DNA from 3 places in the Streptomyces sp. NBC_00080 genome. Region 1 is predicted to be linked to each of the others. Evidence: riboswitches for the same ligand, from Rfam matches in the RefSeq annotation. Region 1 holds a riboswitch; each other region holds the start of a gene.

The links. Region 1 has a riboswitch for cyclic di-AMP ahead of OHU34_RS35860 (C40 family peptidase). Riboswitches for the same ligand answer to the same signal wherever they lie in the genome.
Region 2: it holds a riboswitch for cyclic di-AMP, as region 1 does, so the genes downstream of both, OHU34_RS17740 (transglycosylase SLT domain-containing protein) here and OHU34_RS35860 (C40 family peptidase) in region 1, are expected to answer to the same signal.
Region 3: it holds a riboswitch for cyclic di-AMP, as region 1 does, so the genes downstream of both, OHU34_RS11280 (M23 family metallopeptidase) here and OHU34_RS35860 (C40 family peptidase) in region 1, are expected to answer to the same signal.

The regions. Positions count from the first base shown of each region.
Region 1 is NZ_CP108235.1:8,007,700-8,017,630, reverse strand. Features, by position in the region: gene OHU34_RS35870 (ATP-dependent Clp protease proteolytic subunit) at 1-271, shown strand, start outside; gene OHU34_RS35865 (hypothetical protein) at 279-584, shown strand; cyclic di-AMP (ydaO/yuaA leader) riboswitch at 927-1,138, shown strand; gene OHU34_RS35860 (C40 family peptidase) at 1,142-1,615, shown strand; gene OHU34_RS35855 (ATP-binding protein) at 1,673-2,155, opposite strand; gene OHU34_RS35850 (helix-turn-helix domain-containing protein) at 2,369-3,229, shown strand; gene OHU34_RS35845 (DUF397 domain-containing protein) at 3,239-3,490, shown strand; gene OHU34_RS35840 (8-amino-7-oxononanoate synthase) at 3,537-4,664, opposite strand; gene bioB (biotin synthase BioB) at 4,812-6,068, shown strand; gene OHU34_RS35830 (adenosylmethionine--8-amino-7-oxononanoate transaminase) at 6,061-7,350, shown strand; gene bioD (dethiobiotin synthase) at 7,353-8,075, shown strand; gene OHU34_RS35820 (LuxR C-terminal-related transcriptional regulator) at 8,072-9,931, opposite strand, start outside.
Region 2 is NZ_CP108235.1:4,002,890-4,012,820, forward strand. Features, by position in the region: gene OHU34_RS17720 (ABC transporter permease) at 1-336, opposite strand, end outside; gene OHU34_RS17725 (ATP-binding cassette domain-containing protein) at 371-1,429, opposite strand; gene OHU34_RS17730 (LolA family protein) at 1,576-2,856, opposite strand; gene OHU34_RS17735 (polyprenyl synthetase family protein) at 3,082-4,092, opposite strand; cyclic di-AMP (ydaO/yuaA leader) riboswitch at 4,737-4,964, shown strand; gene OHU34_RS17740 (transglycosylase SLT domain-containing protein) at 4,968-5,441, shown strand; gene OHU34_RS17745 (HAD family hydrolase) at 5,535-6,359, opposite strand; gene OHU34_RS17750 (GNAT family N-acetyltransferase) at 6,651-7,715, shown strand; gene OHU34_RS17755 (glycosyltransferase) at 7,831-9,213, shown strand; gene OHU34_RS17760 (polysaccharide deacetylase family protein) at 9,306-9,931, shown strand, end outside.
Region 3 is NZ_CP108235.1:2,586,395-2,596,325, reverse strand. Features, by position in the region: gene OHU34_RS11315 (citrate synthase/methylcitrate synthase) at 1-330, shown strand, start outside; gene OHU34_RS11310 (hypothetical protein) at 418-657, opposite strand; gene OHU34_RS11305 (DUF6082 family protein) at 923-1,480, opposite strand; gene OHU34_RS11300 (GTP-binding protein) at 1,805-2,866, shown strand; gene OHU34_RS11295 (DNA topoisomerase (ATP-hydrolyzing) subunit A) at 2,863-5,337, opposite strand; gene OHU34_RS11290 (pitrilysin family protein) at 5,608-6,957, shown strand; gene OHU34_RS11285 (pitrilysin family protein) at 6,954-8,342, shown strand; cyclic di-AMP (ydaO/yuaA leader) riboswitch at 8,545-8,713, shown strand; gene OHU34_RS11280 (M23 family metallopeptidase) at 8,728-9,471, shown strand; gene OHU34_RS11275 (GntR family transcriptional regulator) at 9,660-9,931, shown strand, end outside.

The DNA.
Region 1 (9,931 bases):
GGGCGCGCGGATGACGATCCGCCAGCCGTCCCTGCCCGAGCCCGTCCAGGGACAGGCGAGCGACCTGGCGATCCAGGCCGAGGAGCTGGCCCGGACCCGCGCCAGCCTGGAGGAGATGCTCGTACGGCACACCGGGCGGACGCCGGAGCAGGTGACCGCTGACATCGAGCGGGACAGGTTCCTCACCGCCCAGGAGGCCGTGGAGTACGGCCTGGTGGACGGGATCATCCCCAGCCGCAAGGCATCGGCCGGCGCGCCCGGCGGGAGGTGAGCCGCCGATGGTGCCCGAGCTGCCGCCACTGCCCGCGCTGACCCGCGCGGAGGCCGAGCTGATCGACGGTTATCTCGACGTGGTCGACATGCTCGGCCGGATCAATCCCGCCCACCACGGCGACACCTACCGCGGACTGCGCGCCGCCCAGGCGCTGGTGACCAAGGCGACCGCGCTGCGCGACGCGCTGACGCTCATGCACCAGCGGGGCGAGAGCGAGCTGCACGCGCCGACGCTCGCGCGGGCGCTGCGCGTGCTGGACGGGGAGCGCCGTACCGCGCGTGTCACGCTGCCTCCGCTCTCCGACAGTTGACCCGGGCGACCCGCCTCCGGTCCGGACCGCTCGCGCCCAGGACGTGACGACCGGACCGGAGTTGAAACGACCCATAAGAGGTACCCCCGTTCAGCGGAGCGTCTACTGCTCCCCCGACCCCCGCGAGGTTGCGCAAAAGGGCGCTCTTCGGGCGGAATAGCGGGCTCCACCGCTGGTGGGAGCCCCTGGGGTGCCTTGACACCTGATCGCCCATCAGGGTGTCCACCCGAACGGGTGAGTGGTGAGTAACCCCACAAATCCCCGGTTCCGTTGGGATTTTCGGACATCGGTGAGCCAAGATCCCTGACTGACGACAAGCCCCCGCCACAAGAGGCGGGGCGGTCCGGGCGGACGCCGAGTCCTGCCGCCGCCCGGATGACCGGTCGACAGGAGTGCATCGGCAGGAGTGGAGGACCCAAGCACGACGGGTCGCCGGAACGGTCACGCCATGACCGGGCCGAGCAGCCCTTGGGGTGAAGCCGCAGCAGCGGCCGGGCAACTTCGCCAGCCCGAATCCGACAGGTCATCCTTCACAGGCGGCTGACGAAGGGTTGCGCATGACTGCGCTCAATCGTGTCCCGTCGCTCATGGCCAGGGCCGGTACGGCCTCGGCTTTCGCCATCGCCGCCGTGGGCGGCTCGGTCGTGGTCCCGGGGCTCGCCCCCGACGCCGCGGCCGCCACACCGGCGACGAAGGCGCTCCAGATCGCGGCCTCCAAGAAGGGTGCCCCGTACAAGTACGGGGCCACCGGGCCGAAGAGGTTCGACTGCTCCGGGCTCACGCTGTACTCGTTCAAGAAGGCGGGCAAGAGCCTGCCGCGGACGGCGTCCCAGCAGTACAACAAGACGAAGCACATCAAGGCGTCGAGCCGCAAGGCAGGCGACCTCGTGTTCTTCCACTCGGGCTCGAACGTCTACCACGTCGGGATCTACGCGGGTAAGGGCAAGATCTGGCACTCGCCCAAGACCGGCGACGTGGTGAAGCTCCAGAAGATCTGGACCAAGAGCGTCTGGTACGGGCGGGTCCGCTAGGGCCTGGCCGGGTCACGGGCTGGTTTCCCGGGGTGGTGGGGGCGTCCTGACACGCCTTCACCGCCCCGGGAGCTCACCCTCCGCCGGGGCCGCCAGGGCGCCGGCCACCGGCTCCGCCGCCGGGACGGCCCACGGGAGCTCGACGGTGACCGTCTTGCCGCCCTCCCGGGTGGGCCGCACTCTCAGCCTGCCGCCGCACTCCGCGGTCAGCCATCGAATGATCACCATGCCTCGGCCGTTGTCCTGCTGGACGGCGGCCGGCAGTCGTTTGGGGAAGCGCGGGTGGCTGTCGGTGACCCCGACGCGCAGGTGTTCGTCACGGTCGAGGGCCAGGTCCACCGTGAAGGTGGGTGACTGGCCGAAGGTGTGCTGTACGGCGTTGGTGGCGAGTTCCGAGACGATCAGCCGGATGGCGTCGGCCAGCTCCGCGTCCGCCGGCAGACCCCACTCCCCGAGGGCGCCCGCCACGAATACGCGAGCAGCGTAGACCGAGGCGGGATCGCTCGGCAGAGTGACGGATGCTTCCAGGTGATCTGCCATGGCGACGTCGACCCTTTCCCACGGGACCGGGAGCCCGACACGGTGCGGATGGTTCGAGTACGGTCCCGGACTGGTGCTTCTTCGCCAGACTGCCATTACCGCGCCGGTCACGGGTGGGATCCACCGAGATATGCATATATCTGTCGCCCAATGCGGTGAACTCTGCGACGGCAGAGCGTATTTGGTCGGCCCGATAGGAGTAAGGAGGAGCCCATGCAGCACGGTCCCGCGGTGCGCCGCCGGAAGCTGGGCGCCGAACTGCGCAATCTGCGCGCCCAGGCGGGCCTCACCAGTGGTGAGGCGGCCCGGCTCGTGGGCTGGCACCAGTCCAAGGTGAGCCGCATCGAGACCGGTATCAGTGGATCGAAACCGGCCGATGTGCGGTTACTCCTCGACACCTATGGTGTGGCGGATCCGCAACTGCGGGAGCTGATGTTGGCGTTGGCGGGCGACGACGGCAGTGGCGGCCGGGACCACTGGTGGCACGCCTACCGCGGGGTGCTGCCGCCCACCTACCGGGACTTCATCAGTCTGGAGTCGCAGGCGAGTGCGATGCGCACCCTGGAGACGACGGTGGTACCGGGGCTGTTGCAGACGCCCGAGTACGCGCGCGCGGTGACCAGGGCATCCGTGGAGCGCGGCGCCGAGGATCAGCTCGACACCCTGGTGGAGGTGCGGCTGGCCCGCCAGGACGTGCTGCGCGCGCAGCCGCCGCTGGAACTGAGCGCCGTACTGGACGAGGCGGTGCTGCGAAGGGAGGTGGGCGGGCCCGAGGTGATGGCACGACAGCTCGGTCGGCTCGTGGAAGCCGCCCGATTGCCCCAAGTTCGGCTCCAGGTACTGCCGTTCGCCGCCGGAGCGCATATCGGGGTAACCGGCCCTTTCGTTATCTTCTCATTTTCGCGCACTTCTGATCTGGATGTGGTTGTTCTCGACCACTTGACGAGTAGCCTCTATCTCGAACGGAAAGAAGACCTCCAGGCCTACACCGAGGCCTTCAACGCCCTTCGGGCGCATGCCCTTTCGCCCGGGGACTCATCGGATTACATCGCCGCGATAGCCGACGGCGCGTAAGGAGGCACCATGTCCGCACCACCGCGGAACGTACCTTCCAGTACCGATCCCGACCGACTCCCTGATGTGCGATGGCTGCGCAGCAGCTACAGCACGGGAGCGAACAACTGTGTGGAGACGGCCCGGCCGGCCTCCGGCCCCTGGGCCGGCCTGCTCGCCGTTCGCGACTCCAAGGACCCGGCCGGACCCGCCCTGCTCTTCTCCCCCGAGAGCTGGTCGGGCTTCACCGCCGTGTTCTCGAAGGTCGCGCCGGTCCGCTGACCGCACCGCAGTAGTCAGAGGCGGTCCACGGCCGTGTCACGCCGACTCATGGTCGTGTTTCGCCGATCACCCGTACAGCGCGTTCCAGCTCGGCCCCGGAGAGGTCCGCACGCGCGGTCAGCCTGAGGCGTGAGATGCCGTCGGGCACGGAGGGAGGACGGAAGCAGCCCACGGCCAGGCCTGCCGACCGGCAGTCCGCCGCCCAGCGCACGGCCCCCTCCGGGGACGGCGCACGCACGGAGACGACCGCGGCGTCCGGACGCACCGCTGCCAGGCCCGCGGCCGTCAGGCGCGCGTGCAGCTCGCCCGCCACCGCACGCGCGCGTGCCGCGCGCTGCGGCTCCCGGCGCAGCAGCCTCAGGGCGGCCAGCGCCGCCCCCGCCGCCGCCGGGGCCAGGCCCGTGTCGAAGATGAACGTCCGGGCCGCGTTCACCAGATGCTCGATCACCCGCGCGGGCCCCAGCACGGCGCCGCCCTGGCTGCCCAGCGACTTGGACAGCGTGACCGTGACGACGACGTCGTCGGCGCCCGCCAGACCGGACGCGTACGGAGCGCCCTGGCCGCCGTCCCCCAGCACACCGAGCCCGTGGGCGTCGTCGACGACCAGTCCGGCGCCGTACTCCCGGCAGGCGGCCGCCAGGGCGGCCAGCGGGGCGGCGTCGCCGTCGACGGAGAAGACCGTGTCGGAGACGGCCACGGCCGGGCCGTCGTGGGTGCCGAGCGCCTTGCGCACCGCGTCCGGGTCGGCGTGCCCGACGACCTGGGTGGTGCCGCGGGCCAGCCGGCAGCCGTCGATGAGCGAGGCGTGGTTGCCCGCGTCGGAGACGATCAGCGAACCGTGCGGGGCCAGCGCGGTGACCGCGGCGAGGTTGGCCGCGTATCCGGAGGAGAAGACGAGGGCCGCCTCGAAGCCGCAGTGCTCGGCGAGCTCCCGCTCCAACTCTCCGTGCAGCTCGGTCGTGCCCGTGACGAGCCGGGAGCCGGTGGCGCCGCCTCCCCAGGTCCTGGCGGCCGCCGCGGCCCCCTCCGTGACCTCGGGGTGGCGGGCGAGGCCCAGGTAGTCGTTGCTCGCCAGGTCGAGGAGCGGCGAGTCGGCCGGGCGGGGCCTCAGTGTCCGTACGAGTCCGGCCCGGCGCCGCAGCTCCGCCTGCTCGTCGATCCAGCCGAACGCCATGGGTCCTCCGGGCTTTTGTAGGTAGCGGACAGACACTAGCGGCCCGACCGCCCACCCACGGTGTGGCAATACCCACACGTCGAACCCGGTGTGTTGTGTGATCCCTACCTTGGCCCGGAGCGGGTGCGTAGGACAGGATCGGCTCTCATGGACCTGCTGAACACGCTGGTGGACAAGGGGCTTCGGCGCGAGCTGCCGACCCGCGAGGAAGCGTTGGCCGTGCTGGCCACTTCCGACGACGACGTGCTGGACGTGGTGGCCGCGGCCGGCCGGGTGCGCCGGCAGTGGTTCGGGCGACGGGTGAAACTCAACTACCTCGTCAACCTCAAGTCGGGGCTGTGCCCCGAGGACTGCTCCTACTGCTCCCAGCGGCTCGGCTCCACGGCCGGGATCCTGAAGTACACCTGGCTCAAGCCGGAAGAGGCCTCGCAGGCGGCGGCTGCCGGGCTGGCCGGCGGGGCCAAGCGGGTCTGTCTGGTGGCGTCCGGGCGTGGTCCGACGGACCGCGACGTCGACCGGGTCGCCGGCACCATCAAGGCGATCAAGGACCAGAACGAGGGCGTCGAGGTCTGCGCCTGTCTGGGTCTGCTCTCCGACGGCCAGGCCGAACGGCTGCGCGAGGCGGGCGCCGACGCCTACAACCACAACCTGAACACGTCCGAGGGCACGTACGGGGAGATCACGACCACGCACACGTACGCCGACCGGGTGGACACGGTGCAGAAGGCGCACGCGGCGGGTCTGTCGGCGTGCTCGGGCCTGATCGCCGGCATGGGCGAGTCCGACGAGGACCTGGTGGACGTCGTCTTCTCGCTGCGCGAGCTGGACCCGGACTCCGTTCCGGTGAACTTCCTCATCCCGGTCGAGGGCACCCCGCTCGCCAAGGAGTGGAACCTCACCCCGCAGCGCTGTCTGCGCATCCTGGCGATGGTGCGGTTCGTGTGCCCGGACGTCGAGGTGCGCATCGCGGGCGGCCGCGAGGTCCATCTGCGCACGATGCAGCCGCTCGCCCTGCACCTGGCCAACTCGATCTTCCTGGGCGACTACCTCACGACCGAGGGCCAGGCAGGCAAGGCCGACCTGGAGATGATCGCGGACGCGGGATTCGAGGTGGAGGGCGCGGAACAGGTCACCCTGCCCGAGCACCGTGCGACGGCGGCGGCCGGGGGCTGCGGTTCCCACGAGGGCGGTGGCTGCGGCTCGCACGAGGACTCCGGGTGCGGTTCGCACGGGGACGCGGGCTGCGGCTCGCACACCGGCGGCGGTGTGTGCGGCTCCGCCCCGGCGTCCGCTCCGGCGTCGACTCCGGCCGCGGCCCCGGTCGCGGCGGTCGGCGAGGCCCGTACGGACCTGGTCGCCGTGCGCCGGCGTGGCGCCGGTACCGATCTCGCGCCCAATGCCTGAGCCGGACCGGCTCGGGGTGCCCGAGCTGCTGGAGCTCGACCGGCGCCATGTGTGGCATCCGTACGGTCCGATGCCCGGCCGGGGCGAACCGCTCGTCGTGGAGTCGGCGAGCGGGGTACGGCTGCGGCCGGCGGACGGCTCGGGCGATCTGGTCGACGGCATGGCGTCCTGGTGGTCGGCGATCCACGGCTACAACCACCCGGTGCTCAACGAGGCCGTGCGCGAGCAGCTGGGCCGGATGAGTCATGTGATGTTCGGCGGGCTCACCCACGAGCCCGCCGTACGGCTGGCGAAGCTCCTTGTCGACATGTCGCCCGACGGTCTGGAACATGTGTTCCTCGCCGACTCCGGCTCGGTGTCGGTCGAGGTCGCGGTGAAGATGTGCCTCCAGTACTGGCGCTCGCTGGGCCGCCCGGCCAAGCGACGCCTGCTGACCTGGCGCGGCGGTTACCACGGCGACACCTGGCAGCCGATGTCCGTGTGCGATCCCGAGGGCGGGATGCACGACCTGTGGACCGGGGTGCTGCCCCGGCAGGTCTTCGTTGACCCGCCTCCGGTGGAGTTCGAGGAGGCGTACGCCGACCTGTTGCGCGAGACGATCGGGCGGTACGCCGACGAACTGGCCGCGGTCATCGTGGAGCCGGTGGTGCAGGGCGCGGGCGGGATGCGGTTCCACTCCCCCGGCTATCTGCGGGTGCTGCGCGAGGCGTGCGACGCGCACGACGTGCTGCTGGTGTTCGACGAGATCGCGACCGGGTTCGGACGCACGGGCGCGCTGTTCGCGGCGGAGCACGCCGCGGTGACACCGGATGTGATGTGCGTCGGCAAGGCGTTGACCGGCGGCTATCTGACGATGGCGGCGACGCTGTGCACGTCCCGGGTGGCCGACGGGATCTCGCGGGGCGAGGTGCCGGTGCTGGCCCACGGGCCGACGTTCATGGGCAACCCGCTCGCCGCGGCGGTCGCCTGTGCCTCGATCGAGCTGCTGCTCGGACAGGACTGGCTCGCCGAGGTCAAACGGATCGAGTCGGGGCTGCGGGACGGCCTCGCCGCCGCGGCGGAGATCCCGGGCGTCCGGGACGTCCGGGTCCTCGGCGCGATCGGTGTCGTCCAGCTCGACCACCCGGTGGACATGACGGCCGCCACCCGGGCCGCGGTGCGCGAGGGTGTCTGGCTGCGGCCGTTCCGCGACCTGATCTACACGATGCCGCCGTACGTCACCGGTGACGCGGACGTGGCACGGATCGCGCGCGCGGTGTGTGCCGCGGCGCGGGAGGGATGAACATGCCGATCCTGGTGATCACGGGGACGGGCACGGAGGTCGGCAAGACCGTCACGACGGCCGCGGTCGCCGCGTCGGCGCTCGCGGCGGGGCGGACGGTGGCCGTCCTCAAGGCCGCGCAGACCGGCGTACGGGCGGACGAGTCCGGTGACGCCGACGAGGTGGCCAGGCTCGCGGGCACGGTGACGACCGCCGAAGTGGCCCGTTTTCCCGAGCCGTTGGCTCCGGCGACGGCGGCGCGCAGGGCGGGCCTGGCTGCGGTGCGGCCGCAGGACGTGGCGGAGGCGGCGCAGAAACTGGCCGCCGGGCACGACCTGGTGCTCGTCGAGGGGGCGGGCGGGCTGCTCGTACGGTTCGACGAGGCGGGCGGGACGCTGGCCGACGTGGCGCAGCTGCTGCGGGCGCCGGTGCTGGTGGTGGCCTCGGCGGGCCTCGGTACGCTGAACACGACGGAACTGACGGCTCGTGAACTGCGGCGTCGCGGCGTGGAGTTGCTGGGGGTTGTGATCGGCAGCTGGCCCGACTCCCCTGATCTGGCCTCGCGTTGCAATGTCGCGGATCTTCCGGAGGTGGCCGGGGCCCCGCTGCTGGGGGCGCTGCCGTCGGGTGCCGGCGCTCTCGCGCCCGGCGATTTCCGTACCGTGGCGCCCGGTTGGCTGGCTCCGCGGCTGGACGGGACGTGGGAGGCGGAGGCCTTCCGGCAGCGGACCGGTTCCGGGGTCTAACCGCCGTCCGCGTCCGCGAGCAGCCGGACGAGTTCGATGCGGGAGCGGATGCCTAGGCGGGTGAAGACGCCTCGCAGATGGTGGTCGATGGTGCGGGGGCTGAGGGCGAGGCGGGCGGCGATCTCGCGGTTCGTGGCGCCGTCGGCCGCCATCCGGGCGACCAGCAGCTGCTGGGCGGTCAGGTGGACCGTCGGGCGCCGGTCGCCGCGACCGGGGGCCGCCGGGGCGCCCAGCGCGCGCAGTTCGGCGCGGGCGCTCTCGGCGCAGTGCGGGGCGTCGAAGGACTCGAACGCCTCCATCGCGCTGTGCAGCCGGTCGCGGGCCTCGGTGCGTCGGCGCAGCCTGCGCAGTGCACTGCCGAACAGCAGTTCGGTGCGGGCCCGTTCGAAGGCTCGGGTTCCTTCGGCGTGCAACCGGAGGGCCGTGCGGTAGTGCTCGACGGCGTCGGCGCCCGGCGTGAGCAGGGCTCGGCAGCGGGCGCTGAGGGCCAGGTCGTCGGCGCTGCCGACGGCGCGGGCCCAGCGGTCGTAGTCGGCGTGCGCGGCGCGCGCCACGCGGGTCTCGCCGGTGCGGACGGCGGCCTCGACATAGTGCGGGGTGGCCAGGTGGCGGATGGCCCGGTGGCCGTGGCCCGGACCCGAGGCGGCGAGGGCGCGCAGCCGGGCCGCGGCGGCGTCGAAGCGGCCGGAGCCGAGGTCGAGGAAGGCGAGCGCCCACTGCGCCAGGGCGGCGGGCAGGCCCAGGGCGTGGGCGAGGGCGTAGGAGCGGGCGGCCGCTGCCCGCTCCCGGCACAGGGCCTCGTCGCCGGTGAGCGCGGCGAACATCGCGAGGGCGGCCTGCAGATGGCAGGCGCCGTTGTCCTGTCCGGTGGCGTACGCCTGCCGCAGGGCGTCCAGCGCGGCGGCCTCGGCGGCGCGTGGGCGGCCGGTCCAGAAGTCGGCGTAGGCGCGGAACTCCATGGCCTGGGACACGGCGGCGGTGACGCCCCGGGCGCGGGCTGCGGCGGCCGACCGGACCGTGGCGGTGGCGGCGCGGGTGTGGTCGCCGAGCATCAGGGCTGCGATCCCCGCGTGCAGAAGGAGGGTGGGGTCGCCGCCCGGACCGCACCGTCCGGCGGTGGCCTCCAGCAGGTTGCGCGCGTCCTCGTACCGCCCGTCGACGGCCGCGGCGATCCCGCCGAGCACACCGGGCGGGTCGATGCCCGACTGCCCTGCGACGAGGGCCGCTTCACGGCATCGGCGCAGATCACCGGTGTAGACGGCGGCCTCGGCGGCTCGGGCCAGGAGGTGGGCGACGGGGGCGGCGGGGACGGAGCCCGCCGCCTCGCCGGACTCGTGCGAGGCGACCGGCTCGTGCGAGGCGACCGGGGAGGTGACGGAGGAGGCGGCGGGACGGGCCGTGGAGCCGGCCCGTCCCGGGGGCGGGTCACCGGGCGCGAGCCGCGGCCCGGCCGCACGTACCGCCCCGGCCAGCAGCGCGTCGAACGCCTCCCCCGCGTGCCCGGTCCGCAGGGCGAGGATGCCGGTGAGGGCGTCGGCGTCGGTGCGGGCGGCGAGGGCGCGGGACCGGTCGCCGTCACCGCGGTGCCAGGCGTCGGTCGCCGCGTGGGCGAGGAGCCGGGACCTCTCGCCCGGGTCCGTGCAGAGCGCGGCGGCGCGTTCGGCGAGGGCGCCCGAGAGCGCCGGGTCGCCGGCGGCGCGCGCCCGGGCGGCGGCCGCCGTGAGTTCCGCGGCGAGCCGCGCGCTGGGCCCGAGTGCGCCCGCGCCCCGGTGCCAGGACCGCCGGGGTGTCTCCGCCGCGCCGTGCAGGACGCGGGCGAGCAGCCGGTGGGCGTCGCGCCGGTCGGCCGGTGCGGC
Region 2 (9,931 bases), 4.0 Mb from region 1:
GTCGCCCGCGATGACACCGATCGCCATCGGCAGGAAGAACGGCAGAGTCACGGCCAGCGCGGTGAAGACCAGGAACAGCCCGTTGTTGGTCACCTGCGAGATGAAGGCCGGGCCCTCGCCACCGCCCCCTCCCCCGCCGGGTCCGCCGGACGAGCCGTCGCTCGTCTCGATCTTCACGGCGATCCCGACCAGCACCGGCACGGCCGCCAGCACGCCCAGCAGCGCGAGGGTGCGCCAGCGCCGGAAGGTGGTCAGCAGTTCGCTGCGGAGCAGCCCGAAGGTCCAGGTCCAGTTCGCCGTCCGCACCGATGTCGATGCCGGTTCCGGTGCCGTCATCGATGCCGGTGTCCGGTTCCGGTCGTCCACCGTGTCAGCCCGCGACATCGAATCCCTCCCCCGTGAGAGCCACGAACGCGTCCTCCAGGGAGGCCCGCTCGACGGCGAAGCCGCGGACGCGGACCCCCGCCGACACCAGCGCGGCGTTCAGGTCCGCGAGATCCCGGTCCGGGGGCGGGGCCTCGGCGCTCACCCGGTCCTCGCCGAGGACGACATCGTCCGCCCCCTGCTCCTTCAGCACCCGGGCCGCGTCCGCCGGGTCCGGCGTCGTCACGACCAGTCGGCCGCGTGTTCCCGCGGCGAGGTCGGCCACCGGGCCCTGGACGAGCAGCCGGCCCTGTGCCATCACCGCCGCGTGCGTGCACACCTGCTCGATCTCGTCGAGCAGGTGCGAGGAGAGGAAGACGGTCGTGCCCTCCGCGGCCAGCTCCCGGATCAGCGAGCGGATCTCCCGCATGCCCTGCGGGTCCAGGCCGTTGGTCGGCTCGTCGAGGACGAGCAGCCGACGGGGCTGGAGCAGGGCGGCGGCGAGGCCCAGACGCTGCTTCATACCGAGGGAGTACGCCTTCGCCTTCTTGCCGGCGGCGGCCGTCAGGCCCACCCGCTCCAGCGTCGCCGAGACCCGCGCACGCCGGGTGCGCGGATCGGCGGTCGGGTCGGCGGCGTCGTAGCGGAGCAGGTTGTCGCGGCCGGAGAGGAAGCCGTAGAGAGCGGGGCCCTCGATGAGGGTCCCGACGTGGGGCAGTACGGCCCGCGCGGCCCGCGGCATGGGTTGCCCCAGGACACGGGCCGCGCCGGCCGTGGGCTCGATGAGTCCCATCAGCATGCGGATGGTGGTGGTCTTGCCGGAGCCGTTGGGGCCGAGGAAGCCGAAGACGCTGCCCGCCGGAACGGTCAGGTCGAGGCCGTCCACGGCGAGCTGTCCGCCGCGATAGCGCTTGGTGAGGCCGCGGGTGTGGATGACGGCGCCGTCGTCCACAGGCACCCGTACGGACTCCGGCACGGGCACCCGTACGGACTCCGGCTCCGACTCCGGCTCGCGTACGGGCTCCGGCACGGGCTCGCGTACGGGCTCCCGCGCTGGCTCCCCCATCGGCCTTCCCCTCCGGCTCATCCGGCCTCCGGTGTCCGGAGGCCGGTCTCTGCCCTACGTCACCCGCGCCGCCACTTCATCACGTCATCACTTCACCACGCGGCCACGCGGCCACGCGGCCACGCGGCATGCTTCGGCCGCTTGGCCTACTTCGCCGCGTTCGCCGCCTTCACCAGGGCGTCCTTGGTGACCGCACCGACGTAGACCTTGCCGTCGTCCGTCATCAGGGCGTTGATCAGGCGGGTGGAGAAGACGGTGCCGGAGCCGAACTTGCCGGTCACCTTGTCGCCGAACGAGCCGAGGAAGCCGCCGAGGTCGCCGCCGGCCTCCGCGCCCGAGGGCATTCCTTCGCCACCGGTGTCGAAGACGGCGACGGACGTCCAGCCCTCGCCGAGGACGTTGAGTCCGTCGAGGCCTTCAAGGCCTTCCGCACCCTCGACGCCCTCGACGCCTTCGAGGTCCTTCGCGAGGTCGTCGGACTTGCCCGAGTGCCCGGGGGCGCTCTTCCCGGCCTCGTCGCCCTCGGTGACCTTCGCGCCCTTGGGGGCGGTGAAGTCGAAGGTGGACGCGGCGGGCTTGGCGAAGCCGACCTGGGTGAAGCCCGCGTCCACGACGGCGGCGCCACCGCTCGCCGGGGTCAGCGTGAACTTCAGCGGCAGGCCCGTCTTCGCGTCCACGGCCACACTGATCGCGCCGACCGTGGAACCGGACTGCTTCGGCTTGACCAGCAGCTTGTAGGCGTCACGGCCGGCGACCTGGACGGTGCCGTCGACGGTCACGGAGGTCGTCTCGTCGACCGCCTTCAGGGCCTCCTCGGTGAGCTCCTTGGGCGTCGCGGGGACCGGGGTCTCCGCCGTGCCGGAGCCCTTGCCGGCGCCCTTGTCGGAGCTCTCGTCGGCGGTCGAGTGGTAGACCTCGTTGGAGGCGCTGTCGTACCCCCACACGTCCTTGCCGTTGTGGATGACGCTGTACTCGGCGGCGTTCTCCAGCAGCGAGAGCTTCTGGCGGTCCGGGCCGTCGGTGGCGACGCGCAGGGTGTGCGTGCCGGCGGCGAGCTCGGTGAGCTTGGTGGACGGGTCGGCGGACGAACCGTCGCCGCCCTGGGTGGCCCCCGAGAGGAGCCCGCTCTCCAGCCCGCCGAGGTCGGGCAGCCCGAGATCGGTGCTGATCTTCACCGTCCCGGACAGCTGCTGCACGTCCGAAGCGGCGATCTTGTCGAGGAGCTGCTGGGCGGTGATCTTCGGCAGGTCGGGGTCGCCGGAGTCGGCGAGCGCCGGGACCAGCCCGATCGTCGCCGCCGCCACACCGATCACGGTGACCGGGACGATGTACCGTGCGGCCTTGCGCCGTCCGAGGCGCAGGTCGTCGGCTTCCGCGCCGGTCGACTCCCCGCCGGTCGTGGTGTCGTCGGATGCCTTCGGTGCCATGTGTGCCTTACCTCCGTCGTCGGCGGCGGCTGGTCATCTCACGCCTGAACGTCCCCACCCCAAGCCGCCATTCTCACCCGAATCGGTGAGGAGTGGTGTTTTCCGTGGTTCCCATCTGACCAAATCAGCCATGGGGAAGCGTCAACCCGAGGGCTCAACTCCACATACGCCTGCGGTATGACACGAAGGTGACGAGGCGGCATCCGACCCGTAGGGGTCCCGGGGTCAGCCCGCCCGGTGGACCACCGCGTCGCAGAGTTCCATCAGCGCCGCCTTCGCGTCGCACTCCCGCAACGGCGCCAACGCGGACCGCGCTTCCTTCGCGTACCGCACGGTGTCCCGGCGGGCCTGCTCCAGCGCCGGGTGGGCCCGGAGCGCCTGAAGCGCCTCGGTGTGCCGGGCGTCGTCGGTCAGGTCGGAGTCCAGCAGCTCGCACAGCGCGATGTCCTCGGGCAGCGACAGCCGCGCCGCCCGCTCCCGCAGCCGCAGCACGGGCAGCGTGGGAACGCCCTCGCGCAGGTCCGTCCCCGGCGTCTTGCCCGACTCGTGCGAGTCGGAGGCGATGTCCAGGACGTCGTCCGCCAGCTGGAAGGCGACACCGAGCCGCTCGCCGTACTGCGTGAGCACGTCGACGACCGTCTCGTCGGCGCCGGACATCATCGCCCCGAAGCGGCAGGCCACGGCCACCAGCGAGCCGGTCTTGCCGCCGAGCACGTCGAGGTAGTGGTCGACCGGGTCCCGCCCGTCCGTCGGCCCCGCCGTCTCCAGGATCTGCCCGGTGACCAGCCGCTCGAACGCCTCCGCCTGTACCCGCACCGCCTCGGGCCCGAGGTCGGCCAGGATGTGGGAGGCACGCGCGAAGAGGAAGTCACCCGTGAGGACGGCGACGGAGTTCCCCCAGCGGGTGTTCGCGCTGGACACCCCGCGCCGCACGGCCGCCTCGTCCATCACGTCGTCGTGATACAGCGTGGCCAGGTGGGTCAGCTCCACCACGACGGCCGAGGGCACCACACCCGGCGCGTACGGGTCCCCGAACTGTGACGCGAGCACCACGAGCAGCGGCCGGAACCGCTTCCCGCCCGCGCGTACGAGGTGCTGGGCGGCCTCCGTGATGAACGGGACCGCACTCTTGGTGGCCTCGAGCAAGCCTTCCTCGACAGCCGCCAATCCGGCCTGGACATCGGCTTCCAGAGCCTGGTCCCGCACGCTCAGCCCGAACGGCCCGACGACGGTCACGAGGGGTCTCCTGTCTGCTGGTGTCTACTGGCGATTACGCGGTTTGTCGATAGGTCTCTGCCATCACTCAAGTCAGCGTATCCGGTCACGTTTCGATCACCGATAGCCCCCACGTCCCGCGGGCTCGAATGGACTCGCCCGGGAGGCCCCCGCAGGCCAGGCGCCATCGGATCACGCCCGATATGTTTTTGATCAGCTCATATGAGCGGACATGGAGAGAGTTTCCGGGAACTGGAGATTCATGTCCCGGAGCGGGGCTCCCGTCGACCCGACGCGCCCGTCCGACCCTCTCGCCACGTGACGACGATCACGCATTCCCCCCAGCCTTCCCCCGTGACGCATCGGGCGCGAAGGAAGGCGATTCCGTCACACCCCCCTCCGCCGCCCAGCACCGGTGCTTTAACAATGAGTTGGGGCTAATGCCCGTTTCGCCGCTCTTGTGAACGCTGGTGAGTTGGCTCACTGCCCGCGGAGATCCGGTCCGGGTTCACCCTTCACCGATTCTCCGCACCCCTCAAGCAAGTTGAAGCTTTGCACCGACAAAGGATCAAGCACCTCATAGGCCACAGACCAAGGTCAATAGGGGTGATCTGTGAATCCGGTACTTGTTTCGGACATGTGCTCTCGCATACGTTCCCGGCCTGTCGGGCGGAACGCCGAATCCTGCCGCCGCCCGAACACCCATCGATAACGCTCGGCAGGAGCGGGGGAACCAGGTAAGTCGCCGAAACGGAATTTCCGGATGTCTTGGACACACAAGGCGTTTCGGACAGACCGTACGGCTTGGGGTTAAGCCGCGACCGTCAGGACGCGACCGGGCAGCTCCCGCCCGAACCCGACAGCTCACCTCGCAGGCGCCGGAGAGGAAATTCGACATGCCCGCTGCCGCTCAGCCGCGCCGCAACCGTTTCATCCGCACGCTCGCCGTCGCCGCCACCGGCGCGGCCGTGCTCGCTCTCCCCGTCCTCGGGGCGACCACCGCCTCCGCGGCGACCCCGGCCGTCTCCACGGCCACCAGCCTCGGCTACGCCAACAACCTCGACGGCTGGATCCGCGCCTCCCTCCAGGTCATGGGGCAGCACGGCATCCCGGGGACGTACAACGGCATCTACCGCAATGTCATCCGCGAGTCCTCCGGCAACCCCAACGCCATCAACCTCTGGGACTCCAACGCGGCCGCGGGCATCCCGTCCAAGGGACTGCTCCAGGTCATCGACCCGACCTTCCGCGCCTACCACGTCAGCGGCACGTCGTGGGACTCGTACGACCCGGTCGCGAACATCACCGCCGCCTGCAACTACGCGGCCGCGCGCTACGGCTCGATCGACAACGTGTTCGGCGCGTACTGATCGTCCCGCCGGCCGGTCACCGGTCACCGGTTGTCGGCCGCCGGGGCCCGGGGCTCGGCGGCCGGTAGCCGGTAGCCGGTAGCCGGTAGCCGGTTACGGAAACAGACGTTCGAGGACGACGGCCACGCCGTCGTCCTCGTTCGACGTCGTCACCTCGTCGGCCACCGCCTTGAGCTCAGGATGGGCGTTGGCCATGGCGACGCCCCGGGCCGCCCAGTCGAACATCGGGATGTCGTTGGGCATGTCCCCGAAGGCCACGGTGTCCTCGGGCCGCAGCCCCAGGTGTTCGGCGGCCAGGGCCAGACCCGTCGCCTTGGTGATCCCGCAGGGCTGGAGTTCGACCGTGCCCGGCCCCGACATGGTGACCGTGGCCAGCGAGCCGACCACCGAGCGGGCCGTCGACGCCAACTCGTCGTCGGACAGCGTGGGATGGCGCAGCAGCACCTTGCTGATCGGCTCGCACCACAGGTCGTCGCGCCGGCCGACGCGCAGGGCGGGCAGCGTCGGGTGCGGCATCCGGTAGCCCGGCTCGATGAGCGTCAGCCCGTCGACACCGTCCTGGTCGACGGCCGCGTACAGCTGCCCGACCTCCGCCTCGATCTTGCCGAGCGCGGTCTCGGCCAGCTCCCGGTCAAGGGTGACCGACCACAGCAGACGGTCCGCGCCGGCGTCGTACAACTGCGCGCCCTGCCCGCACACCGCGAGCCCCCTGCTGTGCAGCCGGTCGAGCAGCGGGCGCACCCGGGGCGCGGGCCGTCCCGTCACCACCAGGTGGCGTGCGCCGGCGGCCGCCACCCGCGCGAGCGCGTCGAGCGACCGGTCGGAGAAGGTGTCGTCGCCCCGGAGCAGCGTCCCGTCCAGGTCGGTGGCGATGAGGGAGTACGCGGTGCGCGCGGCATATGCGGTGGGTGCGGCCATGATCAGAGAATACGGATCCCGGGCCCCCCGGGTTCGACGCGAACCGGCCGACGTCCAAGTCCTGTCCGGTTCTGCCAACTCCCCTTGTACGCCTGGCTCACGCGTGGCTGCCGACCGACGCAATGAAACGGCTTTCTGGCACATAGCCGGGTAGCGGACGGTTAAAGGCCTCTGCACCGATTGGCAACAACATACGACGCTACCTACCGCGATGCCCGGGTGGACCGGTACCGTCCAGGTGTCCAGGGGGGACTTGATCGGGGGGTCAGGTTGAGCAGTGGGCGCATTCGTGTGCTGAGGCCGCAGGACCTCGGCGAGGGGGAGAGGGAGCGGTGGCGCGCGCTGCGCGCCGCGTCGACGCTGCCGCGAAACCCCTTCATGGAACCGGAGTTCACCGACGCCATGGGCCTGGTACGGCCACGCTCGCGGGTGGCAGTGGTGTACGAGGGGCATGAGCCGGTCGGCTTTCTGCCCCACGAGCGGGGCCGGCTCGGACAGGGCCAGGCCCTCGCGTACGGCGTCTCGGACGCGCAGGGCGCGGTGCTGGCCCCGGGTCTCGGGCTGAACGCCGACGAACTGATGCGGGCGTGCGGCCTGTCGAGCTTCGCCTTCGACAACCTGGAGGCGGAGCAGGGGCTGTTCGTCCCGCAGGCGGCCGAGGAGTACGCCTCCTATGTCATCGACGTCGAAAAGGGTTACGAGACCTACGAGTCCGTGCTGCGCGCCCAGTCGCCGAAGTTCCTGAAGACGACGCTGGCCAAGGAGCGCAGGCTCGGCCGCCAGGTCGGGGAGGTGCGGTTCGTGTTCGACGAGCGCGATCCGGCCGCGCTGCGCACGCTCATGGCGTGGAAGTCCGCGCAGTACCGCAGGACCGGCCGCCGGGACCGGTTCGCTCAGGAGTGGATCTCCCGGCTCGTGGACGCGCTCTCCGGGACCCGCGCGCCGGAGTGCTCCGGCACGCTCTCCGTCCTCTACGCCGGCGGCCGGCCGATCGCCGCGCACTTCGGACTGCGTTCGTCGACCGTCCTCGCCTGCTGGTTTCCCGCGTACGAACCGGAGTTGGCGAAGTTCTCGCCGGGCCTGGTGCTGCATCTGCGGATGGCCGAGTCCGCTGCCGCCGAGGGCATCGGCCTGCTCGACCTGGGGCGGGGCGCGGCCGAGTACAAGGACTCGCTGAAGACCGGGGAGCTGCCCGTGTACGAGGGGGCGTGGTCGCGTCCGGGAGTGGGCGCCGCGCTCCACTGGCTCAGCCGTGAGCCGTCCCGCAGGGCGCATCACTTCGTGCGCAGCCGACCGAGGCTTGCCGCGGCGGCCGCACGGACCTTGAAGGGCGCGGGCCGACTGCGCCGACCGTGACGGGCGGCACCGGCCGGCCGGCATGACGGGTGTGACGGGCGTGAGACGAGGGGGGTTCGTGTACCGCGCTGCACGTGCACAGCAGGAGATACAGAGGTTCCTGGACATCGAGCCGGTGCAGGTCGCCGAGCTGGAACTGGACGACGGCGGTGCCCTCAGACCAGGGCCGGGAAGTCCGCCCGTCACGCATGGCGAGGTGTTCGTGCTGGTCAGAAGGGGCGGGCGGCCGATCGGGACGCTGCTCGGGTCGGTGCCGGAGGGAGCGGACCCGAAGACCGTCCTCATGGACCTGGCCACTCGCGAGCAGGCCCCCGGGCCGCCTTCCACGGGGCCCGGGCAAGGGGCAGCCCCGGTCACCACGGCCCAGGCCGTCATGACCACGACCACCACGGCCCAGGCCGAGACCGCCCCGGACGCCACCATCCCGACCGTCATGGCCCAGGCCGAGACCGCCTCGGCCGCCGTCCCGACGGCCACGGCCCCGACCATCGCCTCGGCCGCCGCCGTCCCGTTCACCACCGTCGTCGTCGCCACTCGTGAGCGCGCCGAGAAGCTCGCGCTCGCGCTCGACTCGCTGCTCGCCCAGGATCATCCGGACTTCGAGATCGTCGTCGTCGACAACGCGCCCGTGACGGACGCGACCCGGGACCTGGTCGAACGCAAGTACGCCGAGCGCGTGCGGTACGTCACCGAACCGGCACCCGGTCTCGCCGTCGCGCACAACAAGGGCGTCGAGAGGGCCCACGGCGAGGTGGTCGCGTTCACCGACGACGATGTCGTGGCGGACCCGCGCTGGCTCACGGAACTCACCGCGCCCTTCACCGCCGACCCCGGCCTCGGCTGCGCCACCGGCCTGATCCTGCCGGCCCGGCTGCGGACCCCCGCCCAGGTCCTCCTGGAGAGCCACGGCGGCTTCGCCAAGGGCTTCACGGCCCGCACGTACGACCCGCAGGATCCGCCCGCCGACGAACCGCTGTTCCCGTTCACCGCGGGCCGCTTCGGCTCCGGCGCCAACATGGCCTTCCGTACGGAGGTGCTGCGGGCGGCCGGCGGCTTCGACCCGGCGACCGGGGCGGGGACGCGCGCGCGGGGCGGCGACGACCTCTACGGGTTCGTCCGGGTCCTCGCCGGGGGCCATCGGCTCCACTACACCCCGCTGGCCCTGGTCTGGCACCACCACCGGGAGACCTGGCGGGACCTGGAGACCCAGGCGTACGGCTACGGCGCCGGCCTCACCGCGTACCTCACGGCGATCCTCGTCAACCGGCCCGGCCTGCTGCCCGCGTTCCTGGCCCGGCTGCCCCGGGGGCTCGCCCACGCACGGACGCTGACGGCGAGCCGGGAGGCGGAGCCCGCGGCGGACGGCGCACCCGGCGGTCACGACGCCCGGACCCACGCCTGGCCCGCCCGGCTCTCCCGGCTCCAGCGGCGCGGCATGCTCTACGGGCCGGTGGGCTATCTACGGGCCCGGCGCGCGCTGCGAGGTGCTGCGCGATGACGGCGTCCGCACACAGAACCGGCGGAAGCAGCGACGGCGGCAGTAGCAACGGCGGCAACGGGAGTATCCCGGTGTTTCTGTATCACGCCGTGATGGAGGAACCGCCCGGCTGGATCGCCGAGTTCACCGTCAGCCCCAAGCAGTTCGGCGAGCACCTGGACGCCGTCGTGGACAGCGGCCGTACGCCCGTCACGATCAGCGCGCTCGCCGACCACCTCGCGGGGCGGGCGCCGCTGCCGCCCCGGCCGGTACTGCTCACCTTCGACGACGGCTTCGCCGATCTGCCCGGTCCGACCGCCGAGGCGCTGGCCGGGCGCGGACTGTCCGCGACCGCCTACCTCACCACCGGAGCGATCGCCCGCGGCGGGCGCAGCCTGCTGCCGCCCGCCCCGATGATGACGCTGGAGCAGGCGGCGCAACTCGAGCGGTACGGCATGGAGATCGGCAGCCACACCGTCACCCACGCCCAGCTGGACACCCTCGCGCCGCGGGCGCTCGCCCGCGAACTGCGGGTGTCCCGCTCGGTGTTGGAGGACGCCCTCGGCCACCAGGTCCGTCATCTCGCCTACCCGCACGGCTACAACAGCGGCCGGGTACGGCGAACGGCGGCGGCCACCGGCTACGAGACGGCCACCGCCGTACGGCACGCGCTGAGTTCGGACCGTGACGAGCACTACCGCATCGCCCGGCTCATCGTGCGCCGCGGTCACACCGTCGC
Region 3 (9,931 bases), 5.4 Mb from region 1:
GACCCGCGTTCGCGCATGCTCCGCGAGATCGCCCGGCGATTCGGAGGCCCGCGCGTCGAGTTCGCCGTGGAGGTGGAGCGGCGCGTCGAGGCGATCCTCGCCGAGCTGAAGCCCGGCCGGGAGCTGCACACGAACGTGGAGTTCTACGCAGGCGTGGTCATGGAGCTCTGCGGACTGCCCCGCGAGATGTTCACCCCGACGTTCGCGGCGGCACGGGTGGTGGGCTGGAGCGCCAACATCCTGGAGCAGGCGGAGGACTCGAAGATCATCCGTCCGGTCGCGCGGTATGTGGGCCCGGGGGCGCCGGTCGAGGTGCCCGCGGTGGCCTGAAACGCGCCCCGAGGGCACCCGTACGCGAGGAAGGCCCGGCATCGCGGGCGGGCCGGCCGGGCCATCCTCTCGAACTCTCGAAAGAGCCTAAAGGTCCGGAATATCAGCCTTCGCGCGAATCAGGGTCTCGCGGGTGATGACGACAATTCTCTCGTGGTCACCGCGTGAGGCATCGGACGGGAGATCCGGGTCCAGTGAATCCGTGGCATCCGTGCCGATAACGGCGAAATTACCATCGGCAAGTTCGAAAATATCGGGGCAATTGGCTCCGCTCACGCTTCCCCGAGCGCGCGGAGATGCACCGATCCGACGGATGATCTGACTCACTGTTGCTTCCTTGGGTCCGTTGGTTTGCGCACGACGACTGCGCGGTGCAAGACGGGCCCTGTGGGGTCGCTCGTCATCCGGCGGCGTAGGCGACGGTCTGGTGGGGTCCTCTACGCGATCAAGCGCGAGTCAACTCCCTGACGCCCCACCTAACTCCCGACTTGACCTTTTCGTAATGGGCCGAGGGTGTGATTCCGCAGGAGGGGGTGCGAGCCCCGGAGTGTGAGCCCTCGGCTGCCGGAGTGCGCCGACGGGCGGTGGAAGTTCACGAGTTCGGCGGCTCGCCCACCACCCACCATTCGTCGGCGTCCGACTCCTCGAGTTGCGTCAGGAGTTCGTCCACCATACGGCCGAGTTCTGCTTCGTCCGAACCATCGGCAATGGTCGCCCGCTGGTGTCTTGTCGCGTACCAGTACTCCCGTACCACAGGGTTCTGAAGAATGCCTCGAATGTACCCGAAGAACTCCTCGCGGGAGATGTTGCCTATCCGGTAGTAAAACAGCGCGTTCGTGTAGAGAGCGTTGGCGTAGAGGTACTGGCGCCGCTGCTTGGTGGAAACGGGCGCTTCGAAGAGGTCCAGCACTTCCGCCAGTTCGGGGTCGTCGATGGCTTTGCTCAGCAATTCCCAGTGCAGGCGCTGCTGGTTGGCCAGATTGGTGTGCTGCTGGGAGTGGGCGGTCCGTTCCAGATGTTCCAGCCGTACCCGCAGTGTCTCCAGCGCATGGCGTTGTGCCGCCATGGTGACGAGGGCGCCCGCGGCCATGCCGGCCGCCGCCGCGGCGACTGCACCGAGTCCGCGGACCCCAAACCTCTGTGTGGCCATGTCAAAAACCCCCGATCGGGCGGCCGTGCGCCGGTCGTCGGGGTGCGGGTGGACGTGACGGGGACCGGCGAGCGGTGGGCGGCGCTTGCCGTCTCCCAGAGTGCCGAGCGGCTCTGATCGGCGGGGGAGGCGGAGGGGAGGCGCACGGAGGGAAGCGAGGGTCGCACGCCCGGGCGCCTTGCCCAGGGTCTGCCCCGCGGGTGCTGCTAACAATCGTTCACTTCGCGGTCATTCCCACGGCTCGTATCCTGGGGCGGCATTCAATCCTCGTACGCGCGCCCGGGCCGCGCGCCGGTGCACGCGTAGGTTTCGGAAAGGTCGCACGTGTCGCAGAGCCGCAGTCCGCAGCAGATCCCGGTCGTCGTACTCGCCGGATTCCTCGGTTCCGGCAAGACGACCCTGCTCAACCATCTCCTGCACCGCAGCGGCGGCAGCCGCATCGGGGCGATCGTCAACGACTTCGGCGCCATCGAGATCGACGCCATGGCCGTGGCCGGTGCGCTCGGCGACTCCACCGTCTCCCTCGGCAACGGCTGTCTGTGCTGCGCCGTCGACGCGGGCGAACTCGACGTGTATCTCGAACGGCTCGCCGATCCGGCCGCCGGCATCGATGTCATCGTCATCGAGGCCAGCGGTCTCGCCGAGCCCGAGGAACTCGTGCGGATGGTGCTGGCCAGTGAGCACCCCGGCATCGTCTACGGCGGGCTCGTCGAAGTCGTCGACGCCGCCGAGTTCGACGAGACCCGGACGAAGCATCCCGGGATCGACCGGCACCTCGCCCTCGCCGACCTCGTCGTGGTGAACAAGCTCGACCGTGCGCCCGACGCCGACCGGGTCCTCGGGCTCGTGCGCTCCCTCACCGACCGGGCCGCCGTCGTCCCCGCCACCTACGGCCGTGTCGACCCCGAGTTCCTCTTCGACTGCCGGCCGGGCGAGGAGCGTGTCGGGCAGCTCTCCTTCGACGACCTGCACGACCACTCCGGGGACGAGCGCGCCGACCACCTCCACAGCTCCTACGACAGCCTCTCCTTCACCTCCGAAGTACCCCTCGGCCCCCGCCGGTTGATGGAGTTCCTCGACAGCAGGCCCGAGGGGCTGTACCGCATCAAGGGGTATGTCGACCTCGGTCCGCACGACCCGGCCAACCGGTACGCCGTGCACGCCGTCGGGCGCTTTCTCCGCTTCTACCCGGAGCCCTGGCCGGCCGCCGACGCCCGCCTGACCCAGCTCGTCCTCATCGGATCCGGCATCGACGCCGCCGCCCTCGGCAAGGAACTCGAGGCGTGCAAGGACGACGCCCCACACGCCGACGAGCACGGCATGTGGGGCGTCCTGCGCTACGTTCAGGCCCCCGACGACGAGGCCTTCCAGGAGGCCGAGGCCTAGACCGGCCCGGCCACCACCGAGACCGTCTTCGTCAGCGACACGCCCGAGCCGTCACGGCGCGGGTCCATCTCCGGCAACTCGGCCGGCAGGCCGTTCTTCTGCGCCGCCTTGGCAGGGACGGGACCGGCCCAGGCCAGGGACAGGCAGTCCTCGCCCTTCAGGAACCGCTGGCAGCGCACACCGCCCGTGGCACGTCCCTTGCGCGGGTACTGGTCGAACGGGGTGAGCTTGGCGGTCGTCTGGACGGAGTCGTCCAGGGTCCCGCGCGAGCCCGCGATCGTGAAGACCACCGCGTCCACCGCGGGGTCCACGGCCGTGAAGGAGATGACCTTCGCGCCCTCGGTGAGCTTGATGCCCGCCATGCCGCCCGCCGCGCGGCCCTGCGGACGCACCTGCGAGGCCTGATAGCGCAGCAACTGGGCGTCGTCGGCGATGAAGACCAGGTCCTCCTCGCCGGTACGCAGTTCGACGGCACCGACGATCCGGTCGCCGTCCCGCAGGGTGATGACCTCCAGCTCGTCCTTGTTGGTCGGGTAGTCGGGCACGACCCGCTTGACGACACCCTGTTCCGTGCCGATGGCCAGCCCCGGGGACGACTCGTCGAGCGTGGTCAGACAGATCACCGTCTCATCGCCCTCCAGGGAGACGAACTCCGCCAGCGGGGCGCCGCCCGAGAGGTTCGGCGCGGAGGCCGTGTCCGGGAGCTGCGGCAGGTCGACGACGTTGATCCGCAGCAGGCGGCCCGAGGAGGTGACGGCGCCGATCTCCCCGCGCGCGGTGGCCGACACCGCCGAGATGATCACATCGTGCTTGGTGCGCTTGCCGTCCCCGTCCTCGGCGTCCTCGGCGTTCTCCGTGAAGGGCTCGCCGTTCGCCGTGCGGGCCAGCAGGCCGGTGGAGGACAACAGGACACGGCACGGGTCGTCCGCGACCTGGAGGGGCACGGCGGTGGCCGTGGTACCCGACGACTCCAGCAGGACCGTACGGCGCTCGGTGCCGAACTTCTTGGCCACCGAGGCCAGTTCGGCCGAGACCAGCTTGCGCAGCTCCGCGTCCGAGTCCAGGATCCGGGTCAGCTCGGCGATCTCCTCGTTGAGCTTCTCCTTCTCCGCCTCCAGCTCGATGCGGTCGTACTTGGTGAGCCGGCGCAGCGGGGTGTCCAGGATGTACTGGGTCTGGATCTCCGACAGCGAGAAGCGCTCCATCAGGCGCTGCTTCGCCTCCGCGCTGTTGTCGCTGGAGCGGATCAGCCGGATGACCTCGTCGATGTCGACGAGCGCCGTCAGCAGGCCCTCCACCAGGTGCAGCCGGTCGCGGCGCTTGCTGCGGCGGAACTCGCTGCGGCGGCGCACCACGGTGAAGCGGTGGTCGAGGTAGACCTCCAGGAGCTCCTTGAGGCCCAGCGTGAGCGGCTGGCCGTCGACCAGCGCCACGTTGTTGATGCCGAAGGACTCCTCCATCGGGGTCAGCTTGTACAGCTGCTCCAGGACGGCCTCCGGCACGAAGCCGTTCTTGATCTCGATGACCAGGCGCAGACCGTGCGCGCGGTCGGTGAGGTCCTTGACATCGGCGATGCCCTGGATCTTCTTCGAGCCGACCAGGTCCTTGATCTTGGCGATGACCTTCTCGGGTCCGACGGTGAAGGGCAGTTCGGTGATGACCAGGCCCTTGCGGCGGGCCGTGACGGTCTCCACCGACACCGTGGCGCGGATCTTGAACGTGCCGCGGCCGTTCTCGTAGGCGTCGCGGATGCCGGAGAGGCCGACGATCCGGCCGCCGGTCGGCAGGTCGGGGCCCGGAACGTACTTCATCAGGGCGTCCAGATCCGCGCCGGGATAGCGGATCAGATGGCGGGCGGCCGCGATGACCTCGCCCAGGTTGTGCGGCGGCATGTTGGTGGCCATGCCGACCGCGATCCCGGACGCGCCGTTGACCAGCAGGTTCGGGAAGGCGGCGGGCAGTGCCACCGGCTCCTGCTCCTGGCCGTCGTAGTTGGGCGAGAAGTCGACCGTGTCCTCGTCGATCGACTCCGTCATCAGGCTCGTCGCCTGGGCCTGGCGGCACTCGGTGTACCGCATGGCGGCCGGCGGGTCGTCGTTGCCCAGCGAGCCGAAGTTGCCGTGGCCGTCGATCAGCGGCACCCGCATGGAGAAGGGCTGGGCCATGCGCACCAGGGCGTCGTAGATCGACGCGTCGCCGTGCGGGTGCAGCTTGCCCATGACCTCGCCGACGACCCGCGCGCACTTCACGTAGCCGCGCTCCGGGCGCAGGCCCATCTCGTTCATCTGGTAGACGATGCGGCGGTGCACCGGCTTGAGGCCGTCACGGGCGTCCGGCAGGGCGCGGGAGTAGATGACCGAGTACGCGTACTCGAGGAAGGAGCCCTGCATCTCGTCGACGACGTCGATGTCGAGGATCCGCTCCTCGAACGACTCGTCGGGCGGCGGGGTCTTCGTGCTGCGGCGGGCCATCGCTGCCGGCTCCTTGCTGGGGCGTGATACGGGATCTGACGCGGACCATTGTGGACCGTGGCACTGACAGCGCGGGCGAGGACCCGGCGTCGGCCGTCCGGCCCGAACGCAGAGGCATCTCCTCCACGGCTGCCCGCAGGCTACGCGATCTCGCTCTCGGCGTATGTCGTCCGGGAACTTCGCGGACCGTCCGCACGCTTGCATACAGTGGCAGGACCGGCAGGAAAACCGCGGTTTCGACGACCGCGTCCGCGATCGGAAGGGACGTACATGCCCATGGGTCACACGGCCACAGCCCAGGCAGGCTCCGGGGGCCTGACAGCGACCGAGCACCGTCTGGCCAACGGCCTGCGCGTGGTGCTCTCGGAGGACCACCTGACCCCCGTCGCGGCGGTGTGCCTCTGGTACGACGTCGGTTCACGCCATGAAGTCAAGGGGCGTACGGGTCTTGCTCACCTTTTCGAGCACCTGATGTTCCAGGGTTCCGGCCAGGTCAAGGGCAACGGACACTTCGAGCTGGTCCAGGGGGCCGGCGGCTCGCTCAACGGCACCACCAGCTTCGAGCGCACGAACTACTTCGAGACCATGCCCACCCACCAGCTGGAGCTCGCCCTCTGGCTGGAGGCCGACCGCATGGGCTCGCTGCTCACCGCGCTGGACGACGAGTCGATGGAGAACCAGCGCGACGTCGTCAAGAACGAGCGCCGTCAGCGCTACGACAACGTCCCCTACGGCACGGCCTTCGAGAAGCTGACCGCTCTCGCCTACCCGGACGGCCACCCGTACCACCACACGCCGATCGGCTCGATGGCCGACCTGGACGCGGCGACCCTGGAGGACGCACGCGCGTTCTTCCGCACGTACTACGCGCCCAACAACGCGGTCCTTTCCGTGGTCGGTGACATCGACCCGGAGCAGACCCTCGCCTGGGTCGAGAAGTACTTCGGCTCGATCCCGGGCCACGACGGCAAGCCCGCGCCCCGTGACGGCGGGCTGCCCGACGTCATCGGCGAGCAGCTGCGCGAGATCGTCGAGGAGGAGGTGCCGGCCCGCGCGCTGATGGCCGCCTACCGGCTGCCCGAGGACGGCACGCGTGCGTGCGACGCCGCCGACCTGGCGCTCACCGTCCTCGGCGGCGGCGAGTCCTCCCGCCTCTACAACCGGCTGGTGCGCCGTGACCGTACGGCCGTCGCGGCCGGCTTCGGCCTGCTGCGGCTCGCCGGAGCGCCCTCCCTGGGCTGGCTGGACGTGAAGACGTCCGGTGACGTCGAGGTGCCCGTCATCGAGGCCGCCATCGACGAGGAGCTCGCCCGGTTCGCCGAGGAGGGCCCCACGGCCGAGGAAATGGAGCGCGCCCAGGCGCAGTTGGAGCGCGAGTGGCTCGACCGGCTCGGCACGGTCGCCGGCCGCGCCGACGAACTGTGCCGGTTCGCCGTCCTGTTCGGCGACCCGCAGCTCGCCCTCAACGCAGTCCAGCGCGTGCTGGACGTGACGCCGCAGGAGGTGCAGGAGATCGCCAAGGCCCGCCTGCGCCCCGACAACCGCGCGGTGCTCGTCTACGAGCCGACCGCCGCCGAAGCCCCCGCCGACCAGGACGAGAACGAGGAGGCGGCCCGGTGACCGAGCTCGCCACGATGGACTTCCACCCCCAGCCCAGGGCGGGCGAGGCCAAGCCGTGGGCGTTCCCGGCGCCCGAGCGCACCGCGCTGGCCAACGGCCTGACCGTGCTGCACTGCCACCGTCCCGGCCAGCAGGTCGTCGCCGTGGAGATCCTCCTCGACGCGCCCCTGGACGCCGAACCGGCCGGCCTCGACGGCGTCGCCACGATCATGGCGCGGGCCTTCTCCGAGGGCACCGACAAGCACTCCGCCGAGGAGTTCGCCGCCGAACTGGAGCGCTGCGGCGCCACCCTGGACGCGCACGCGGATCACCCCGGTGTCCGGCTGAGCCTCGAAGTGCCGGCCTCGCGCCTGTCCAAGGCCCTCGGTCTGCTCGCCGACGCCCTCAGGGCCCCCGCGTTCGCCGACAGCGAGGTCGAGCGCCTCGTCCGCAACCGCCTGGACGAGATCCCGCACGAGCTGGCCAACCCCTCCCGGCGCGCCGCCAAGGAGCTCTCCAAGGAGCTGTTCCCGGCCACCGCGCGGATGTCGCGGCCGCGCCAGGGCACCGCGGAGACGGTCGAGAAGATCGACTCCGCCGCCGTACGCGCCTTCTACGACAAGCACGTCCGTCCCGCCACGGCCACCGCCGTGGTCGTCGGCGACCTCACCGGTGTCGACCTGGCGGTGCTCCTCGGCGACACCCTGGGTGCCTGGACGGGCTCCTCGGCCCAGCCGCGGCCCGTGCCGCCGGTGACCGCCGACGACGCCGGCCGGGTCGTCATCGTGGACCGTCCGGGCGCCGTGCAGACGCAGTTGCTGATCGGCCGGATCGGTGCCGACCGGCACGACCGCGTGTGGCCCGCGCAGGTGCTCGGCACGTACTGCCTCGGTGGCACCCTCACCTCCCGGCTGGACCGTGTCCTGCGCGAGGAGAAGGGCTACACCTACGGTGTCCGCGCGTTCGGGCAGGTGCTGCGGTCCGCCCCGGACGGCTCGGGCGCCGCGATGCTCGCCATCAGCGGCTCCGTCGACACCCCGAACACCGGCCCCGCTCTGGACGACCTGTGGAAGGTGCTGCGCACCCTCGCCGCCGAGGGGCTGACCGACGCCGAGCGTGACGTCGCCGTGCAGAACCTGGTCGGTGTGGCCCCGCTGAAGTTCGAGACCGCCGCGGCCGTCGCCGGCACGCTGGCGGACCAGGTCGAGCAGCACCTGCCCGACGACTTCCAGGCCACGCTGTACCAGCAGCTCGCCGCGACCGGCACGGTGGAGGCCACCGCGGCGGCCGTGAACGCCTTCCCGGTGGACCGGCTGGTGACCGTCCTCGTCGGTGACGCGGCCCAGATCAAGGAGCCGGTCGAGGCCCTCGGCATCGGCGAGGTGAAGGTCGTGTCCGCGGAGTAGTTCCCGGCAACGGCACGCGCGTGTGGGGGCCCTGGTCGACGAAAGCGTCACCAGGGCCTCCGTATGTCCGAATTGAGGCGGAGGTTGCCCGTCTGCCCTGTGGGATGCGCTACAAAAACCGGGATCCGTTTGAGGATTGAAACCCGCGCCGCTTAGCGTCATCCGGGCTGTTCGTCAGGCAGTGCGCCGCAGCCGCGGCACCGGACAGTCATCGCCGAGTCCCCGTACGGCGCGAGCCAGGGGAGCCGGGGACCCACTTGTGAAGTCCCTGGGGTGAATCGGACGCCCGCGCGTGAACGCGAGGGGGTCCGTAGGAGACCTTCCTGCTCCGAACCCGTCAGCTAACCCGGTAGGCGAGAGGGAAGGAAAGGACACCCCCAACTTCATGGCGTTCACCTGCGCCACCGGGAAGCACCGTCGGCCCAGCCGGATGCAGCGCACCAGCGTCCGCGCGGCGGGCATCGCGGCGCTCACCACCACCGGTGTCATGGCCACGGTCGCCTCCACCCCGGCCTTCGCCGCCGAGCCCACCCCCGAGCAGACCGGGCTGATCCCCGTGGTCACCGCCGGCGAGTCCGTCGTCGAGCAGATCGACGACCAGGTCGCCGTGCAGAAGCACGCGGCCTTCGAGGAGGCCGCCCGGCAGGCCGCCGCCAAGAAGGCCGTGGAGGAGCGCGAGGCACGCGTGCGTGCCGCCCGCGAGGCCGAGCGCAAGCGCCTCAACACCTTCGTGCTGCCGATCGCCGGTTCCTACGTCTCCACCGGCTACCAGGCCAGCAGTTCGCTGTGGTCCTCCGGCAGCCACACCGGCATCGACTTCCACGCCGCGAGCGGTACCTCCGTGCACGCGGTCGGCTCCGGCACCGTGGTCGAGGCCGGCTGGGGCGGGTCGTACGGCAACCAGATCGTCATCAAGATGCACGACGGGACGTACACCCAGTACGGTCACCTGTCGTCCCTCGCGGTGTCGGTGGGCCAGACGGTCACCCCGGGCGAGCGGATCGGCCTGTCCGGCGCCACCGGCAACGTCACCGGCCCGCATCTGCACTTCGAGGCCCGCACCACCGCGGAGTACGGCTCGGACATGGATCCGGTCGCCTACCTCCGCACGCACGGCGTGAACGTCTGACGACCCACGGCGACAGATCGTCTTGCCCCGGCCCTCCCGGCCGGGGCTTTCGCCGTTTTCGAGGCCCTGCTGTCCAAAAAATATCCCTGGATTCCGGCCCGCCATCGGAAATCCCCGCCCATTGCAATAGAGTCACGGAACACACGTCAATCGTCGACGTTTCACGGGGATTAAGGCGGAGGTCCGTCATGCGTATTCCGGCGCACTCGGTGTGCACGGCCATTCGGGACGACATCGTCGCGGGTGTCTACGAGCGCGGCAGCCGCCTCACCGAGGAACTCCTCGCCCGCCGCTACGGCGTTTCCCGCGTCCCCGTCCGAGAGGCGCTGCGCACGCTGGAGGCCGAGGGCTTCGTCGTCACGCGGCGGCACGCGGGCGCGTGCGTCGCGGAGCCGACCGAGCAGGAGGCCGCGGACCTGCTGGAGATGCGCATGCTCCTGGAGCCGCTCGGCGCCTCCCG